DNA from 4 places in the Nonomuraea sp. NPDC052116 genome. Region 1 is predicted to be linked to each of the others. Evidence: riboswitches for the same ligand, from Rfam matches in the RefSeq annotation. Region 1 holds a riboswitch; each other region holds the start of a gene.

Region 1 (4,204 bases):
AGAGGTAGGCGGGCAGGGTGCTGGCCGCGTCGAACGCCTCGGACCTGGCGATCTGCGCGGCGGTGAAGTCGCGGGCCGGGTCGGGCGGTCCGGAGGTCAGGAGGTGCCAGGGGGTGCTGAAGGCGGCCACGGCCGCGATCACCAGGCCGAGCAGCACGGCCGCCACCGCCGCCTGCCGCCTCAGCCGGCGCTCGCCGTCGGACTCCGGCGGCCCTCCCCCGTTCACGGACACACCCTCACTCTGCCCCCGTCTTCCGCCCCCGCTCTCCCCCTTCACGAACACCCCGCCACCGGCCACCGAGCCCGCGCTCTCCCCTTTCACGGACGCGCCACCCCCGGACGTCGGGCCGACGCCCTCCCCCTTCACGGACGGGCCACCTCCCGGCATCGGGCCGGCGCTCTCCCTCTTCATTGACGCGCTCTCACCGTGACCGCGCGCCTCGCCACTCAGAGCCGTGGCGCCTCCGGCCTCCTCACCCTCCTTCGACGCCTCTTGCGACGCGTCGTCCACGTTCCGCCGTTCGCTCATCTGCCTCCCCCTCACGCGAGCCGGTCTCGCACGTAGTCGCGCCACCGTGCCGTCAGCGTGGCCGCGGAGAGGCCGAGCGCGGCGAGTGCTCGGTCTACGCCGCCCGCGCGGGCGTCACGGTAGAGCCTCACCAGCGTCCCCTCACCGAACCGGTCAGCCAGGAAGCGACACGCCAGCCAAGCCTCCTGGTACGCCCGGGCGAGCCGGACGGGGTCCCGCCCGTCAGCCGCGAAAGCCGCAGGTCCGGGCAATTCCCTCGGCAGCCTCCCGGCCCGCACCTCGGCGGCGAGCTCGGCGGCCGCGGTCCTCACGGGGAGTCCGGAGTCGCGATAGCCGACGTAGTCGGCGAACCCCTCATAGAGCCATGGGGGCAGGCGGTCGGTGCCGGCGACGACGTGGGTGAGCTCGTGGGCGAGTACGACGTCCTTGCCGGTGGAGTTCAGCCTGGCGAAGAACTCGGGAACGATGATCACGCGCCCGCGATCGGCCACCGCCGCCAGCCCGTCGACCCGCCCCACCCCGGCCAGCCCGGCCGCCTCGGCGGCGGACGAGGGAACGACTACGAGCGGTCGTACTGACCTTCCGAGCACCGCCGACACCCGCTGCCCCGCCCGATCAGCCCTCCGCGCGATGTCGCCGAGCTCGGCGGGGGTGATGTGCCGGCCGACGACCACGGACCGCGCCCCACGGACCACGACCTCGCCGTCACCCCACAGGCCGCGGACTTCGGCGGGAAGGATGGGGGAATCGGGGGTGGGGGCGCTGGCGGGGGTGACGGCGAGAAGCAGGACGGAGACGATCGCGGCCCGCCGATTCACCTGCCCTGACACGATGCCCGATCGTAGCCGCCCGCCGGCCCTTGACCGGCCACTCCGCACCCCCTTGAGAACCGCGCGCCCTTGAGAACCGCCCACCCGCACCGCATGCGGTGGCTGCGCGCCAGAGGACCGCACACCGCGCGCCATCGAACGGGGAGCCTGGCCCGCGAGCCGAGGGTCATTGGACCGAGGGTCGTGGGGCCGTGAGCCGTGGCGCGGGAAGCCGTGAGGCGGGTGGGGTGGGTGGGTGGGGTGGGGTGGCTGTTTTGAGGGGGTGCCGTTGCGGTGGGTGCGTTGTGCGGGTCAGCGGGCGTCTCCCTGGAGGCCCTCAGCCAGGTGCGGCGGGTGGCGCCGCCCGTGCTCCGCCGTAAAAAATGAAAGCAACAATGGGAGAGCCCCGCCCGGAGGAGCCGGGCGGGGCTTCTTCACATGCCGGGACGGACAGCGCCGACGAACGACGCCCGCCGCCATCCACTCAGCTTGTCGATGCGTACCCGTTCGCCTGTCCGAGGCGAGTGGACCATCTTGCCCTTGCCGACGTACATGCCCACGTGGCCGAGCCCCCTGAAGAACATCAGGTCGCCGGGCCGGAGGTTCCGCCACGAGACCTTGTTCTTGCTGCGGGCGAACTGGCTGGCCGCCACGCGTGGGAGCTTCACCCCGGCCTTCTTCCAGGCGTACTGGACGAGGCCGGAGCAGTCGAACGAACCGGGGCCTGTGCCTCCGTACCGGTACGGGTCACCGACCTGGTTCTTGGCCACGGAGACCGCCTTGCGGGCCTTCGCCTTCTGACGGGCGACCTTGGCCGCCCTCAGCGCCGCGGCCGAGGTCGTCTTCGAGGTTCCGGCGGTTGCGGCCGCCTTGGTCGTCGAAGCCGAATCGGTCGTGGCAGCCTGAGCCGTTGGGGCATGGAGGATCGCACCTCCGGCCGTCACGGTCATCGTGAGCGCTACGCCACTCAGGGCAATGCGGGACAGACGGGGGTTATGCAGGGAGGTAGACAGGATTTCTCCTTGACTCTTCCACGAATGCCTACCGGGTTAGCTGACGGATTCGGGCCTGGAAGTCGCCCTACGGCGCGATGTGCGCGCCGATTCACCCCCTGATCCCTGGGGAACTGGGATCGCTGGGTCCCCGGCTCCGTGCCTCCTGGCTGCACGGATTCGGCAGGCCAACCGTCCCGACCAACGTGTTGATATGGGGACATTTGGGCGGTTGACCAGCGGATCTTTATCTGTCTCACACCGGGAGAGACCGGTGCGGGTTCGCGGGGGACATGGCTTGTTCACCGCGACGTCGCCAGAAGCTACGCCGAAGGGTCAAGGATCGGCAAAGCGGGACACCGCCTGTAAAGATCAGATAGTGGAGTCAGTAAGGAGGGAAATCCCTGCTGGAACACCAGGTTCCGTTATCGAAATGTGACGCTGCTCACATTTGATTTCGCGCCCGTTTGTCAGGCCCCAAATGTCGTGTTTGTCACACTTGTTGTGGCTCGTCAGGCGTGCTGGATCGTTCCCATCACTCATCAACCGAACCTCGTTCGGTTGATGCGATCAACGATTCGGCGTCGTAGCTACGGGCGGATGGCGCCCACGAGGCGGCCGCCGTACGACGAGAGTTTGACGACCTTGACCACGTCGCCCGTCTGCGGCGCGTGAACGATTTTCCCGTCGCCGGCGTAGATACTGACGTGACCCAGGCTCGAGCTGAAGATGAGGTCCCCCGGCTGGAGGGCGCTCAGTGAGACCTTGCGGCTCGCGCCCCAGGCCCACTGCTGCCAGGTCGTGCGCGGCAGCGACACGCCCGCGGCGCGCCACGACGCCTGGGTCAGGCCGGAGCAGTCCCAGCCGCCCGGGCCCGTCCCGCCGAACACGTACGGCTTGCCCACCTGGGCGAAGGCGAAGCGCAGGACGGCGGCGGCGTTGCCCGAGGCCGGGCCCGTGTACTGGATGCCGACGCTGTTCGGGTTGCCGGGGTTGTAGGCGCCCAGCTTCTTCAGGAGCTTCTTCTGCTCGGAGATCAGCTTCATGATCTCCGAACGCTCCTTCTCGACCCCGTCCCGTTCCCGGTCGGCCGCCTCCAAAGCCTCCTCCGCCTTGTCGCGTTCGACCTTCAGCCCGCGGTTCTCCCGGTCGAACGCGGCCAGCTTCTCCGCCCGCTCCCGCGAGAGCTGCCCGGCCAGCGCCAGGCTCATCAGGAAGTCGTCGGGGCGGTCCGCACTCACCAGGCCGGGCAGGGAGGTCACGTCGGTGCCGAGCTTGTAGCTGTCGACGGCCATGCCGATCACCTGGGCGCGCAGGTCCGCGACCGTCGCCAGCTTGGTCTTGTAGCGGTCGTTCAGCTTGGTGTAGGCGCCCTTGGCGGCCTTGTACCGCTCGGTGGCCGTGTTGAAGCGGTCGACGACCTTGTCGGCCTTGTCGTTGAGCTTGTCGAGCTTGGCCTTGGCCTGTCCGAGGGTCGGCCGGGGATCGGCGACGGCGGCTCCCATGGGGGACAGGACCAGCCCGAACGCGAGACCCGCGGCCACCGGCACCCTGCCAAACCTCACTGTGTCGCCTCCCAGGGATGATATCTGGGGCGAATAGTACAGAAGTGGCGGGTGAGGTCACACGCTATCCACCCAATTCGTAATATCCCTGGCACAGCGCGGCAAATCCGCCCGTAAGGGGTGCAGGTAATCTAGGCCCGGCCCAGCCTGCGCAGCAGCAAGCCAGACGGAACGGGTCTGGCTCCCATCCGCCTGACGGACTCGGCCACCTCGCGGTCCGACGACACCACGGCCATGGCCCGGCCGGGCGGCTCGGCGCGTACGAGCTGGCGGATCAGATCGTCGGCGATCTCCCCCGGCTGGCTGAAC
Region 2 (4,204 bases), on a different contig from region 1:
CCGGCCGGGCGTGGGCGGCGGCGGGCGCCCCGACTACGCGGGCATCGCGGTCTCCACCGTGGCCATCAGCGCGCTGCTGCTGGGCCTGACGGAGAAGGGCCTGGACGGCAACACCTGGACCGACGCCGCCGTGGCCGGGCCGATCGTGCTCGCGGCCGCGTTGCTGGCGGTGTTCGTGCTGGTCGAGAGGCGGGCGGCCAGCCCGATCATGCCCATGCACCTGTTCGGCAACCGCACCTACACGCTCGTGAACGTCACGTCTTTCTTCACGGCCTTCTGCATGTACGCCGGCGTGGTGTTCCTGCCGCGTTACTTTCAGCAGTCCCTCGGCGTCAGCGCCACCGAGTCCGGGCTGAGGATCTACCCGATGACGCTGGCCATGGTCCTGGGCAGCGTCGTCATGGGCGCGCTCATGTCCAGGACCAGGGTCTACAAGCCGTGGCTGGTCGCCTCCCCGTTCCTGCTCGTCGCGGGCACCCTGCTCTGCCTGAACCTGACCGCGCACACCGACGGGCTGCTGCTGGCCGGCTGGATGCTGCTGATCGGGCTGGGCATGGGCCCGATGCTGTCCGGCCTGACCGTGGCCTCCCAGCAGTCCGTCGAGCCGCAGTACATCGGCGTCGCCTCCGCGAACCTGACCTTCTTCCGCCAGATCGGCGGCTCCGTGGCGCTGGCCGTCGGCGGCACCCTCTACACCTCGACGGTCACGGCGGACGCGCCCGTGCACGGACTGGCCGCCGCGCACGCCTCCGCCGCGGCGGCGGTCATCCCGTCGCTGGGAGTGGCGGGGGCGCTGCTCGCCCTGGTGGCGCTGGTGGCGATGCCGGCCAGGCGGCTGGAGGTGCCCGCCACGCCGCAGAGCAGGGTTGAGGCCAGTTTCGCGTCATAAGCGGGGCCATGCGAAGCTGTGATAGTCCCCAACACCATGGAGGTCCTCATGGCGGAAACACCGGAGCCGGAAGTCAGCGAGACTCCCGAGGACGAGATGAAGCGCAAGTTCCGCGAGGCGCTGGAGCGCAAGCGTAACCAGCACGCGGACTCGGGCGCGGGTGGCAAGGGCGGCGACCCATCGAAGATCCACGGGGCGCACGGTCCGGCTGCGAGTAAAAGATCGTTCAGGCGCAAGAGCGGCGGCTGAGGCCGGGAATTTCAAGGGGGTACGGCAATGCCGTGCCCCCTTTCTCTATGCCGGAGGCAGGTAGATCTTTACACCGATTCATGACGAACTGTTTGTGTTTGTCCGGAATACGTGGTTAGAGTGATGCCCACTTACCAGCCGGTGGCGTGGACCACACAAGGGAACCAGCCGACTGGCGCCTAATCCCGATCACTCGGGAGCCGGGGACCCACCTCCCTGGGGTGAATCCGACCTTGTGTCGGTAGGGCAACTCCACCGCCCGAACCCGTCAGCTAACCCGGTAGGCGAGATGGAGAGGACATATGCAGAACTTGAATGATCACGTAGAACACCCATACAGCGTGATGACGGCCGCCCTCTGAGCGGTCCCTTCTCCAGGCTCGTTTCGCGCTCCGCGTAGCTTTCCCCCGTCAGGTGCTTTCCCCTGCTACGCCCTTTTTCAAGCGAGCGCAATCTCCCTGCCCCCTCGCGAAGGACTGTACTTTTCATGTCTGCACGTTCTGGTTTGCGTACCCTCGCTCTGCTCACCGCCTCCACCGTCGGCGCGCTCACCATCGCCGGCACCGCGGCCCACGCCGACTCCAACACGGACGAGAAGGTCCTGCTCAAGGGCTCGACCACCGCTTCGTACTTCTGGGACGACTCCTCCGGCCGCGCCGGGGACACCGGTCTGCCCGCCAGCGGCAAGCCCATGCAGAAAGGTCTGGCCGCCAGCCCGAGCTGGCCGCTCATGACCGAGGGATACGTGATTCACGACGGCAAGAAGCTGCCCTTCTTCGTCGGCGACCGCGGCCCGGGCGTGCCCTCCAACAACGGCGTCATGCTCGACCTGGACGGCAAGACGTTCGCGGAGCTGACCGGCGGCTCGTTCAACATGGAGACGCTCGGCGTCGACGGCGTCGGCGGCCAGGGGCACATCAAGGTCGACTACGTCATCACCAAGTGGGGCAACGGTCCCGGCAAGAAGAACTACCCGGTCCCGTTCTCGACCGGCGCCTGGTCCGAGCGTGACAACAACCCGGCCGAGCCCCCGGCGGCCGGTGCGGCCGTGCCGCCGCCTGCGCGCGAGGCCGGAGAGTGGAGCGCCAGCACGGGCGCCGTCGTGGCCAGCGCCGTGGCCGCGGTGGGCGGCAGCGTGGTGCTCGCCAGCGACCGCGTCCGCAATCTTCTCAAGGGCTGAACTTTACGGACCTGGACCAGAATGTCATTCTGGTCCTCGTGACCACCCGCGTAGCCGCGAACGGCATCGAAATCGCCTACGAGAGCTTCGGCTCGCACGAGGGGCGCCCCCTGCTCCTCATCATGGGGCTCGGCGCGCAGCTCATCCACTGGGATGAAGGGCTCTGCGCGCTGCTGGCGGACCAGGGACACCACGTCGTACGGTTCGACAACCGCGACGCCGGTCTCTCCACACACTTCTACGACCAGGGCGTTCCCGCGATGGGGGCGCCTTCGCCGTATCTGCTGGACGACCTGGCCGACGACTCGGCGGGACTCATGGACGCGCTGGGCTGGCCGGCCGCCCACGTGGTCGGGGCGTCGATGGGCGGCATGATCGCCCAGGCGCTGGCCATCCGCCACCCGGACCGGGTGCTGACCCTGACCTCGATCATGTCCACTCCCGGCCCCTCGGCGGCCCCGCCCACCGAGGCCGCGCTCGCCACCCTCATGGCCGCGCCCCCCGCCGACCGCGATGCGGTCCAGGCCCAGGCGGTGCGGACCTGGTCGGTCATCGGCTCGCCCGGATACGAGCTGGACCGCGAGCGGATCACCCTGCTGGCCGGACTCGCGTTCGACCGCTGTTTCGACCCCGGCGGGACGGCCCGGCAGCTCGCCGCCATCATGGCCTCGGGCGACCGCACGGCGGGGCTCGCCGGGGTGCGGGTGCCCACGCTGGTGCTGCACGGGGAGGCGGACCAGCTCGTTCCGGTCGCGGGCGGCCAGGCCACGGCCGCGGCCGTCCCCGGCGCCCGGCTGGTGACCTACCCGGGCATGGGCCACGACCTGCCGCGCCCGCTCTGGCCGTCCGTCGTGGCCGAGATCAGCAAGCTCACCGCCGACTAGCCGAAGTGGGCACGGGTCTCCGCGAACGCCTGGTCCGTGCCCTCCAGCGCCCTGGCCACGTCGGCCTCCGTGTGCGCGGCCGACATGAACCAGTTGTGCCACGGGTGCAGGTAGACCCCGTGCCGCAGGCAGGCGTCGCTCCACCACATCGCGACGGAGAGGTCGGCGTCCCCGTCGAAGCTGAGCCACGGGATCGTGACGGGCCCCGTCTGGTTCACCACGAACCCGTGGGACTTGGCCTGCGCGTAAAGCCCCTCGCGGAGCTGCGTGCCCGCGCGTTCCATGGCGCCGATGCCGTCCGTGTCGCGCAGCGTCTCGATGGTCGCCTTGGCCGCCGCCATGGCGACCGCCGAGAACCAGAACGACCCCGTCGAGTACAGCGTCTGCGCCGGTCCGCGCAGCGCGTCCGTGCCGGTGACGGCGGCGATCGGGTAGCCGTTCGCCATGGCCTTCGACCAGGCGGTCAGGTCGGGCCGCACCCCGTACGGCTCCCAGGACCCCCGCAGGTCGACCCGGAACCCGGCCCGCACGTCGTCGATCACCAGCGCGGCCCCGAGCCGGTCGGCCAGGGCGCGGGCGCCCCGCGCGAAGGCGGGCTCCACCAGCTCCTGGTCCTCGAAGGAGTCGTGCTTGAACGGCGTCACGATGATCGCCGCCACGTCGCCCTCCACGGTCGCCGCCGCGGTCTCCAAGGACTCGAGTGAGTTGTACGTGAACTCCACCAGGTCGGCCCGCTCGTTGGGCGTCGTGCCCGCCAGGGAGGGCGTGCACCAGGGGTCCGCCCCGTGGTAGGCGCCGTGCGCCATCAGCACCTTGGTCCGGCCGGTGGCGGCGCGGGCGACCATGAGCGCCTGCGTGGTGGCGTCGGTGCCGTTCTTGGAGAACATCGCCCAGTCGGCGCTGGGCACGGTGTCCACCAGCAGCTCGGCCAGCTCCACCATGATCGGGCCGGGGCCGTTGAGGCAGTCGCCGAGCGCGGCCTGCCGGGCGGCGGCCTCCTCC
Region 3 (4,204 bases), on a different contig from region 1:
ACAACAGTGCCTATGAAGGATGACGATGACCTCCAGGCGCGGGGAGAGGATCTTTCGGCTGTCGTCACGGCGGTGCTGACCGGGTCGCGGCTGTTGGTGGCGGTCGCGGTGAGGTCATTGGGAGCGGTCGGGGACAGGGTCACGTTGCCGCAGTTCAGGATGCTGGTGGTGCTGGCCGGCCATGGTGAGACCAAGCTGGTCACGATGGCGGAGCTGCTGGGCGTCAACTCCTCCACGGCGATGCGGATGGCCGATCGGCTGGTGGCCGCCGGGTTGATCGTACGGGAGGTCAATCCGCACAACCGGCGCGAGAGCCTGATGCGGCTGACGGACGAGGGACGCCGCATCGTGGACGAGGTGACCGCGCGCCGCAGGGAGGAGATCGGCGCGATCGTGGCGCGGATGTCGGCCAGGCAGCGCCGGGCGCTCATCTCGGCGATGAACGCCTTCAACGAGGCGGGCGGCGAGCCACCCCTGGACGTGCCGAACCCGCTGGGCTGGTCCGCCGTCTGAATCGCTTACGCGGCGGCCGGAAGCCGTGCGGGCTCCCTCCTCGGCCGTCAGATGGACGGGGTGGGGAAGCTCTCGGGTGTCGTCAGGCCGGTGCTCTCCAGGAGGCGCTGGTGGTTGAGCACCGCGGCGTTGGCCTGTTCGGAGAAGCGCCGGACCAGGGTGTTCTGCGTGGTGCCGCGTACCGTGCCGATCAGGCTGAAGATCTGTCCGTGCGCCAGGCGCAGCCATTTGACGTACGTCTTGTCATAGGCGGATCCGGACCTGCCGGAAATATCTGTCATCCAGTCCTGCTGCTGAGGCGTGGGCTTCACCGGCAGTTTGACCTTCAGCTTGGCGGCCACATCGCGCACCTGCCCGTCGAGCATGTCGTGCTGAGCCGCGATCTCCTTGCTGACCTGGCGGACGCGGGCGCTGTTGGCGCGCTGTATCGCGTCCTGGGCCATGGGCATCTCCCACAGGCTGGCGAGCCGGACCTTCTTGATGAGCTCCTGGTCGGCCTCCGACAGCGGTCCCCACTTGGTCTGCCGGGTGCGGGTCTCCGGCTCGTCCTCCACCGGTTGGACGGTGGGTGCGTCGGTCGGTCCGGTCTCGATGTCGGTCGGCTCGGTGCCGAGGCCGGCGGTCGGCTCGGTGCTGAGGCCGGCGGTGTCAGAGACGGGCGTCGGCGTGTAGCCGGCGCAGGCGGTCAGAGTGCAGAGGGCGGCAATGCCGCAACTGATGAGAGCGCGACGGCTGTCGAGGAGTCGCATACGCCGTCATCCCCTTCCGGTCCCTTGGACGCGGCCTTCGTGAGTGGCGCCGGTCACTGAGGGATACGCGGGAGGGTGCGGGAGTGTTCATGGCATTGTGCAAGATTTGCATTGCGCAAGACTGCCGGGGTCCGCTGAGCCGTTGCCCGAGGCGGCCTTCACCGGTGCCATCCGTGGACGGCGTCCACCGCGTGCTCCTCCGGGCCGAGAGGAGCACGCGGGGCGGCGTCCACCCGATCGCGGTGCGGACCCGCCGTGTGGGCTCAGGCCGTGGGGCGGCCCAGGCCGCGCAACTGGTCGGCGGTCAGCGCGGAGACGTTCTGGTCGACAGGGGACTCGGAGTACTGGTGGATGGCCCAGGACTTCCAGTCGGCGGGCGGGGAGATGGCCCCCTTGGCCTTGCTGTAGTGGGCGACCCACAGCGGGTACTCGGACAGGCCCTTGCCGTACTTGTTGGCGAAGTTCCAGCCGCTGTAGAACATTGGGGTGATCCCCGTCTTGTCCTTCACGTACGACAGCCACGTCTTGGCCCAGGCGTTGACTTCGGCGACGGATCTGCCGTTCGCGGTCTCCAGGTCAAGGACCAGCAGGTCGCCGGCCTTGGCGGGCTGCGAGTTCACCACGGACAGGAAGTGCTCGGCCTCCGCGATGGGATTGTTGCGGGGATGGCCATAGTGGTACGCCCCGCGCACGATGCCCTTCTTGCCCAGCTCGCGCCAGTGCCTGGCGAATGAGGCGTCGCGGAAGGACGTGCCTTCCGTGGCTTTGATGATGCCGAACTTGGCCGGGCTGGCATTCCAGTCGTACAGGGGCTCGTAATTGGAGATGTCCAGGCCGTAGATGAGGGGTCCGGCTGCCTGACGAGTCGCCGGCACCGGGTTCTGCGCGGTGGGCGATGCGAAGGCGAAGGTGGCGATGGCGGCGGTTCCGGCGAGGATCGCGACGGCGACGGTGAAGCTGAGGTACTTGGTGAGGAGATCGCGGTGATTCTTGAGGATGTAGGCGATTGTGGCAAGCCGGGGCTTGGACATGAGGCATTGACTCCTTGCTTCCATACCGCCTACCGGGTTAGCTGACGGGTTCGGGCCTGGAAGTGCCCTACATGGCGCAGCCTGGGCTGGCGTCTGATTCACCCCAAGAACGTGGGTCCCCGGTTCCGCGAGGCGCGGATTCGGCGGCCGGACGCTGTCCCCGAAGGGCTTCTTCGGGCAGCGCGCGGTCCGGTCAACGAAGCGGCAACGATGTGGCGAAAGGGCTCCACATGTGTGCCGCAACTAGGCAAAAGATAGACATATACCCATAGATGGCGCAAGTAGCGCAAATCGGATTCGCGGGTGTGGGCGACTGGGCGGCGCTGAAATGCCGTGCCTGTAGGGATTCTGGCACTTGGCAAAAAATCGGGGGCGTCGCTTCCGGGCCTTTATGATCTCGGCACAGGTGGGGCAGGCCATTCATGCGTTGCCATTGTGACAAAACACCGTTCTACCGGTAATCGTGACTCCAGCCCCGTCCTTTGACGTCCGCGGCGCCGTCGGGCACGCGGGAGCCGGGCGGACTCCAACTCTCCGGGGGTCCGCACGTCGATCGGCCCCGGCGGGTCACCGGATCCCGGCAGGTGTCCCGGCGTCGCCGGTGCCGAGGGTGGTCAAGCGGGCTCCTCATCGGGGGTGGTGATGGGCAGGCCGGCGTCGGCGGCCCGGGGGTAGGCGTCGTCGATGTGGACCACCTGGCGGCCGCTGCGGGCCAGCAGGCTCGCGGCCGCCGCGGCCCGGTAGCCGGTGCCGCAGTGCACCCACACCGTTCCCTCCGGCACCTCGGCCAGGCGCTCCGGCAGCTCGGGCAGCGGGATGTGCACGGCGCCGGCCACGTGGCCGGCCCGCCATTCGTTGCCCATGCGCACATCCAGGACGGTCAGGCCGCCGACCGGTTCCCCCGCGCGAGCGGCGGCCAGGTCGGCGAAGGTCGCGGTGGCCAGCTCGGCGATCAGGCCCGGGTCGTGTCCGGCCCACTGTTCGACGGAGCCGGTCGAGGCGGCGGCCGGGCGGTCTATGCCGATGCGGGCCAGCTCGCGCTGGGCGGCGGCGACCTGTTCGGCCGACTCGCCGAGCAGCGTGAGGGGTGCGCCCCACGGGGCCAGCCAGCCCAGCCAGGTCGCCATCGGCCCGTCCAGGCCGAAGCTGAGTGTGCCGGCCAGATGCCGGTCCGCGAACGCCTTGCGTGAGCGCAGGTCCACCACCCATTCGCCCGCCCGCAGGCGAGCCAGCAGCTCCGCGCTGTCGGCCCGCCGCGCCGGGGTCAGGTCGATCGGCTCCGCTCCGGCGGCGTTGCGCGCGCCCATATGGGCGTAATAGGCGGGGTAGGCGTCCAGGCCTTCCAGGATGTGGGTGACGAAGTCGTCGGCCTCCATCCGCAGCACCGGGTTGACGTCCTTCTCCCGGCCGATGGTCGAGGCGGACGCGCCGGACTGCGTGACCGCGCAGAAGCTGCCGAACCCGTGCGTCGGCCAGAGCCGCGCCCCGTCGGGCAGCAGGCCGGACAGCCGCCGCGCGGAGGCGTGCTGGTGGCGGGCCAGGGTGCGGGCGTGCTCGGCGCCCAGCAGGTCGGTACGCCCGGTGCCGCCGAACAACAGCGACCCTCCGGTGAACACCCCCTCCGGCCCGCCCGGCCCGGCCACCACGTAGGACAGGTGGTGGAAGGTGTGCCCCGGCGTGCCCACCACGTCCAGCCACATCCGCTCGGAGACGGCGACCCGATCTCCGTCATGCACCGGCACACGGTCGAAGCCGACCTCCTCGGCCCCGCCCACCAGGTACGCCGCCCCGCTCACCCGGGCCAGCGCCAGGCCGCCGGAGACGTAGTCGTTGTGCAGATGGGTCTCCACCACGTGGGTGATCCGCACCCCCAGGCGGCCGGCCAGCGAGAGGACGCGGTCGATGTCGCGC
Region 4 (4,204 bases), on a different contig from region 1:
CACGCACCCGCATCGTCACGGGGCCGGGGTTGCCGTCGGCGACGCTCCAGGAGCGGTCGGCGCCCTTCACGGTGCCCACCGGCGTGACCACGGCCGCCGTGCCGCACGCGAACACCTCGGTGAGCTCCCCGGACTCGCATCCGGCCTGCCACTCGTCGATCGAGATGAGGCGCTCCTCGGTCTCCAGGCCCAGGTCGCCGGCCAGCTCCAGGATGGAGTCCCTGGTGATGCCGGGCAGCAGGGTGCCGGTCAACGCGGGGGTGACGAGCTTGCCGCCGAGGACGAAGAACAGGTTCATCCCGCCCATCTCCTCGACGTACTTGTGCTCGTGGGCGTCCAGCCACACCACCTGGTCGCAGCCGTTCTCCACGGCCTGCCGCTGCGCGACGAACGCGGCCGCGTAGTTGCCGCCGCACTTCGCGAAGCCCGTGCCGCCGGGGGCGGCCCGCGTGTACTCGGTGGACAGCCAGACGGAGACGGGCTTGAGCCCACCCGTGAAGTACGAGGCCGCCGGGGAGGCGATGACCATGTACTTGTACGACTTCGACGGGTAGTTGACGCCGAGCCCCGCCTGGGTGGCGATCATGAAGGGCCGCAGGTAGAGGCTGTGACCCTCGGTCGTGGGCACCCATTCCTTGTCGGTCTGGACGAGGAGTTCGAGCGACTCCACGAAAGCCTCCTCCGGCAGCTCCGGCATGGCCATCCGGAGCGCGGAGCGGTTGAAGCGGGCGGCGTTCGCGTACGGGCGGAACGCGACGATCGAGCCGTTGGCCTGGCGGTAGGCCTTGAGCCCCTCGAACAGCTCCTGCGCGTAGTGGAAGACCGAGGTCGCCGGGTCGAGCGAGAGCGGGCCGTAGGGAAGGAGCTTGGCGTCGTGCCAGCCCTGCCCCTCGGTGTAGTCGATCGAGACCATGTGATCCGTGAAGGTCTGCCCGAAGCCGGGGTTCGCCAGTACCTGCTCCCGCTCGGCCGCGGTGCGAGCGTGGTCGGATAGCTGCACGTCGAAGCTGAGCTTCTGAGCGATGGTCATGACGTCGGTCCTTCTCTCTGCGAATCTGCCCAAATCTACAGAAATCTGCGGATCGGTGCTGGTGAGCGGGCGCTGCCCGGAAGGCAGTCCCGGTACTTCCTATTGTCTCGCTATATGGGATGGCAAGCGGCCAATGCGGCGATCAGCCCTTTTGGACGCAAAAAAGCGCCTGGCGGCCCTCGTCGGACCACCAGGCGCGTTGGGGCTAGGCGGTCCTAGCCGGATACTCGCGCGGTGATGTCGTCACCGATCTCGTGGGTGGTGCGACCCGCCCAGCCGGCCAGCCGCTCGAGGATGTCATCGGCGACCGCCTGCTCGACCTTGGCCGCCTCGGCGTGCAGGCCGAGGTGGTCGAGGAGCATGGCGACGGACAGGATGGTCGCGGTGGGGTCGGCCTTGCCCTGGCCGGCGATGTCCGGGGCACTGCCGTGCACCGGCTCGAACATGCTCGGCGCGGACCGCTCGGGGTTGATGTTGCCGCTGGCGGCCAGGCCGATGCCGCCCGCGATGGCGGCACCCAGGTCGGTGATGATGTCGCCGAACAGGTTGTCGGTGACGACCACGTCGAACCGCTCCGGCTGGCTCACGAAGAACATCGAGGCCGCGTCGATGTGGCAGTAGTCGGTCGTGACGTCGGGGTATTCCGCCGCCAGGCGGTTGACCGTGCGCTGCCACAGGTCACCGGCGAAGGTGAGGACGTTGGTCTTGTGGACGAGCGTCAGCTTCTTGCGCGGCCGCGTGACGGCCTTCTCGAACGCGTAGCGCACCACGCGCTCGACACCGTAGGCGGTGTTGAGCGACTCCTGGGTGGCGATCTCGTGCGGGGTGCCGCGCCGCATGGCGCCACCGGTGCCCGCGTAGAGGCCCTCGGTGCCCTCGCGGACGACGATCATGTCGATGTTCTCCGGCGGCGTGTCGGCCAGCGGGGTCTCCACGCCGGGGAACAGCTTGACCGGGCGCAGGTTGACGTAGTGGTCGAACTCGAAGCGGAGCCGCAGCAGCAGATCGCGCTCAAGGATGCCCGGCGGCACGCTGGGGTCGCCCACGGCGCCGAGCAGGATCGCGTCGTAGCCGCGCAGCTCTTCGAGCACGGCGTCGGGCAGCGTCTCGCCGGTACGGTGATAGCGTGCGGCTCCCAGGTCGTAGTGAGTGGGCTCGATCTTCGTGCCCACTGCCTCCAGGACCTTGAGCCCTTCGGCCACGACCTCGGTGCCGATCCCATCGCCGGGGATGACGGCCAGACGGATGTTACGCGACTCCATGGGCGGTACCTTACCGCGTCGTCTCGGCTGACGAACACTTCATCTCATCTTTCGGACGCCCCCTTTGTCCGGTATTGCGGTTCTTTGACCGTTTCGTTAAAGTCACGGACCAGCCTAATCCGCGCGCCGTTGCGTGGAGTCGGGGACCCACATTCCCCCTGGGGCGAGTCGGCATCCCCATGCCGTAGGGCTACTTCCAGGCCCGAGCCCGTCAGCTAACCCGGCCGGCCGTATGGAAGGACAGACCCCTGTCTCGAATCGCCATCGTCCTGGCGGCGGGCGCCGCCGGGCTCATGCTGGCTCCCCCCGCCCATGCCTCGACCAAGATCGACGACCTCACCACCCTGACCGGCGGCCAGATCAAGGAAATCCAGGAGAAACAGGCTCCGAAGCCCGCCTGGAAGATCGCCATCAAGTTCGCCATGAGCAAGCGCGGCACCCCGTACGTGTGGGGCGGTGCCAGCCCGAGCGGCTACGACTGCTCCGGACTCATGCTCAGGGCGTACGAGCACGCCGGAATCGAACTCCCCCGCACCGCCGCCGAACAGTACGGCGCGTTCACCAAGAAGATCGCCTGGCAGGACCTCAAACCCGGCGATCTGGTCTTCTTCCACGGCCTCGGGCATGTCGGGATGATCTCCCGGCCCGGCTACATGGTCCACTCGCCGCACACGGGTGACGTGGTCAAGGAAGAGCGCCTGACCTCCTGGCGCAGAGACTCCTTCGTGGGTGGCGTCCGCCCCGACCGCAAGGGCGTACGGCTCTGGTCCGAGCTCCAGAAGCAGCGCGACGAAACGCCCACCACCCTCACGGCCACCCTGTAGGAGGCTGCGGCGTCCGCCTCCCCACGCGACGGTCAGGGGAGGCGGGCGTCGAAGATGAGGTCCCAGGCACGGGTCCTGGCGTGGGCCACCGCGCCCAGCAGGACGCCGCTGTCCCCCAGCGTGCTGGCCACCACCGACGGCCGCAGCGGGCCGAGCTCGGCGATGCGGGCCTCGATGGCCTCCCCCAGGAGGTCCAGGTTGCGGCCCACGCCGCCGCTGAGCACGATCACCTCCGGATCCAGCACGGCGGCCACCGCCACCAGCAGGCCGCCGATGCGGCGCCCCTCGGCCTCCACCACCGAGCGGGCCACGCCGTCGCCGGAGGCCGCCGCGGCGAAGACCTTCTTGGCCGTCTCCAGGCCCAGGCCGGCGGCGCGGGCCGCGCGGACCACTCCGGGCGCGGCGGCGACCGCCTCCGTGGCGCCGTGGGCCAGGGCGTCGCCCGCCGGCGGCGCCGGGTCCTCGGTCGCGGGCACGTACGAGACCTCCCCCGCCGCTCCCCGGGCGCCCACGTACAGCTCACCGTTGATCACGATGCCCATCCCGACGCCGGTGCCGACGGACACCAGCGCGAAGTTGGACTTGCCGCGCCCCGCCCCGTGCGTGTGCTCGCCGACGGCGGCCAGGTTGATGTCGTTCTCGATGACGAGGTCGACCTCCATCTCGGCGCGCAGGCGCTCGGCCAGGTCGGAGCCGGGCAGGTTGGGGGCGAACTCCAGGCGGCCCAGCTCCGGGTCGTACACGCCGGGCGTGCCGACGACGGCGCAGGCGATGTCGGGCCAGTCGACGACGGCCTCGCGGGCGGCGGCCCGGCACAGCTGTCCGACCAGGACGGCCAGTTCGGCGGAGGTGAGGGCGGTGTTGCGCCCGTCCCTCCGGCCGGCGAATTTCCCGCGCAGGTCGGCGACGGCGACCCTGATCCAGTCACGCCCGATGTCGACGCCGGCGACGTGGGTGGCGGCGGCGTTGACGTCGTACAGGGACGTGACCGGCCCCGGGCGGCCGGAGACCTCGCCGACGAGGTGAACGAGCCCGTCCACCTCCAGCCCGGCCAGGGCCGCGGACACCGTGGGCTTCGACAGGCCGGT

Evidence for each region. A riboswitch is a leader RNA that binds a small molecule or an ion and turns the genes downstream of it on or off. The one in region 1 is predicted to bind cyclic di-AMP.
Region 2: it holds a riboswitch for cyclic di-AMP, as region 1 does, so the genes downstream of both, AB0L65_RS21760 (hypothetical protein) here and AB0L65_RS28875 (C40 family peptidase) in region 1, are expected to answer to the same signal.
Region 3: it holds a riboswitch for cyclic di-AMP, as region 1 does, so the genes downstream of both, AB0L65_RS42090 (GH25 family lysozyme) here and AB0L65_RS28875 (C40 family peptidase) in region 1, are expected to answer to the same signal.
Region 4: it holds a riboswitch for cyclic di-AMP, as region 1 does, so the genes downstream of both, AB0L65_RS51250 (C40 family peptidase) here and AB0L65_RS28875 (C40 family peptidase) in region 1, are expected to answer to the same signal.

Annotation. Positions count from the first base shown of each region.
Region 1 is NZ_JBFAWA010000016.1:66,292-70,495, reverse strand. It holds gene AB0L65_RS28885 (M48 family metallopeptidase) at 1-226, opposite strand, end outside; gene AB0L65_RS28880 (hypothetical protein) at 541-1,359, opposite strand; gene AB0L65_RS28875 (C40 family peptidase) at 1,773-2,288, opposite strand; cyclic di-AMP (ydaO/yuaA leader) riboswitch at 2,362-2,526, opposite strand; gene AB0L65_RS28870 (NlpC/P60 family protein) at 2,921-3,895, opposite strand; gene AB0L65_RS28865 (NYN domain-containing protein) at 4,027-4,204, opposite strand, start outside.
Region 2 is NZ_JBFAWA010000010.1:238,124-242,327, reverse strand. It holds gene AB0L65_RS21770 (MDR family MFS transporter) at 1-889, shown strand, start outside; gene AB0L65_RS21765 (DUF5302 domain-containing protein) at 938-1,138, shown strand; cyclic di-AMP (ydaO/yuaA leader) riboswitch at 1,305-1,440, shown strand; partial or broken gene AB0L65_RS21760 (hypothetical protein) at 1,740-2,105, shown strand; gene AB0L65_RS21755 (alpha/beta fold hydrolase) at 2,357-3,202, shown strand; gene AB0L65_RS21750 (aminotransferase class III-fold pyridoxal phosphate-dependent enzyme) at 3,199-4,204, opposite strand, start outside.
Region 3 is NZ_JBFAWA010000028.1:100,774-104,977, forward strand. It holds gene AB0L65_RS42080 (MarR family transcriptional regulator) at 13-513, shown strand; gene AB0L65_RS42085 (DUF4142 domain-containing protein) at 561-1,262, opposite strand; gene AB0L65_RS42090 (GH25 family lysozyme) at 1,526-2,293, opposite strand; cyclic di-AMP (ydaO/yuaA leader) riboswitch at 2,305-2,449, opposite strand; gene AB0L65_RS42095 (MBL fold metallo-hydrolase) at 2,908-4,204, opposite strand, start outside.
Region 4 is NZ_JBFAWA010000041.1:32,468-36,671, reverse strand. It holds gene AB0L65_RS51260 (branched-chain amino acid aminotransferase) at 1-1,030, opposite strand, end outside; gene AB0L65_RS51255 (3-isopropylmalate dehydrogenase) at 1,246-2,292, opposite strand; cyclic di-AMP (ydaO/yuaA leader) riboswitch at 2,394-2,537, shown strand; gene AB0L65_RS51250 (C40 family peptidase) at 2,586-3,116, shown strand; gene AB0L65_RS51245 (ROK family transcriptional regulator) at 3,149-4,204, opposite strand, start outside.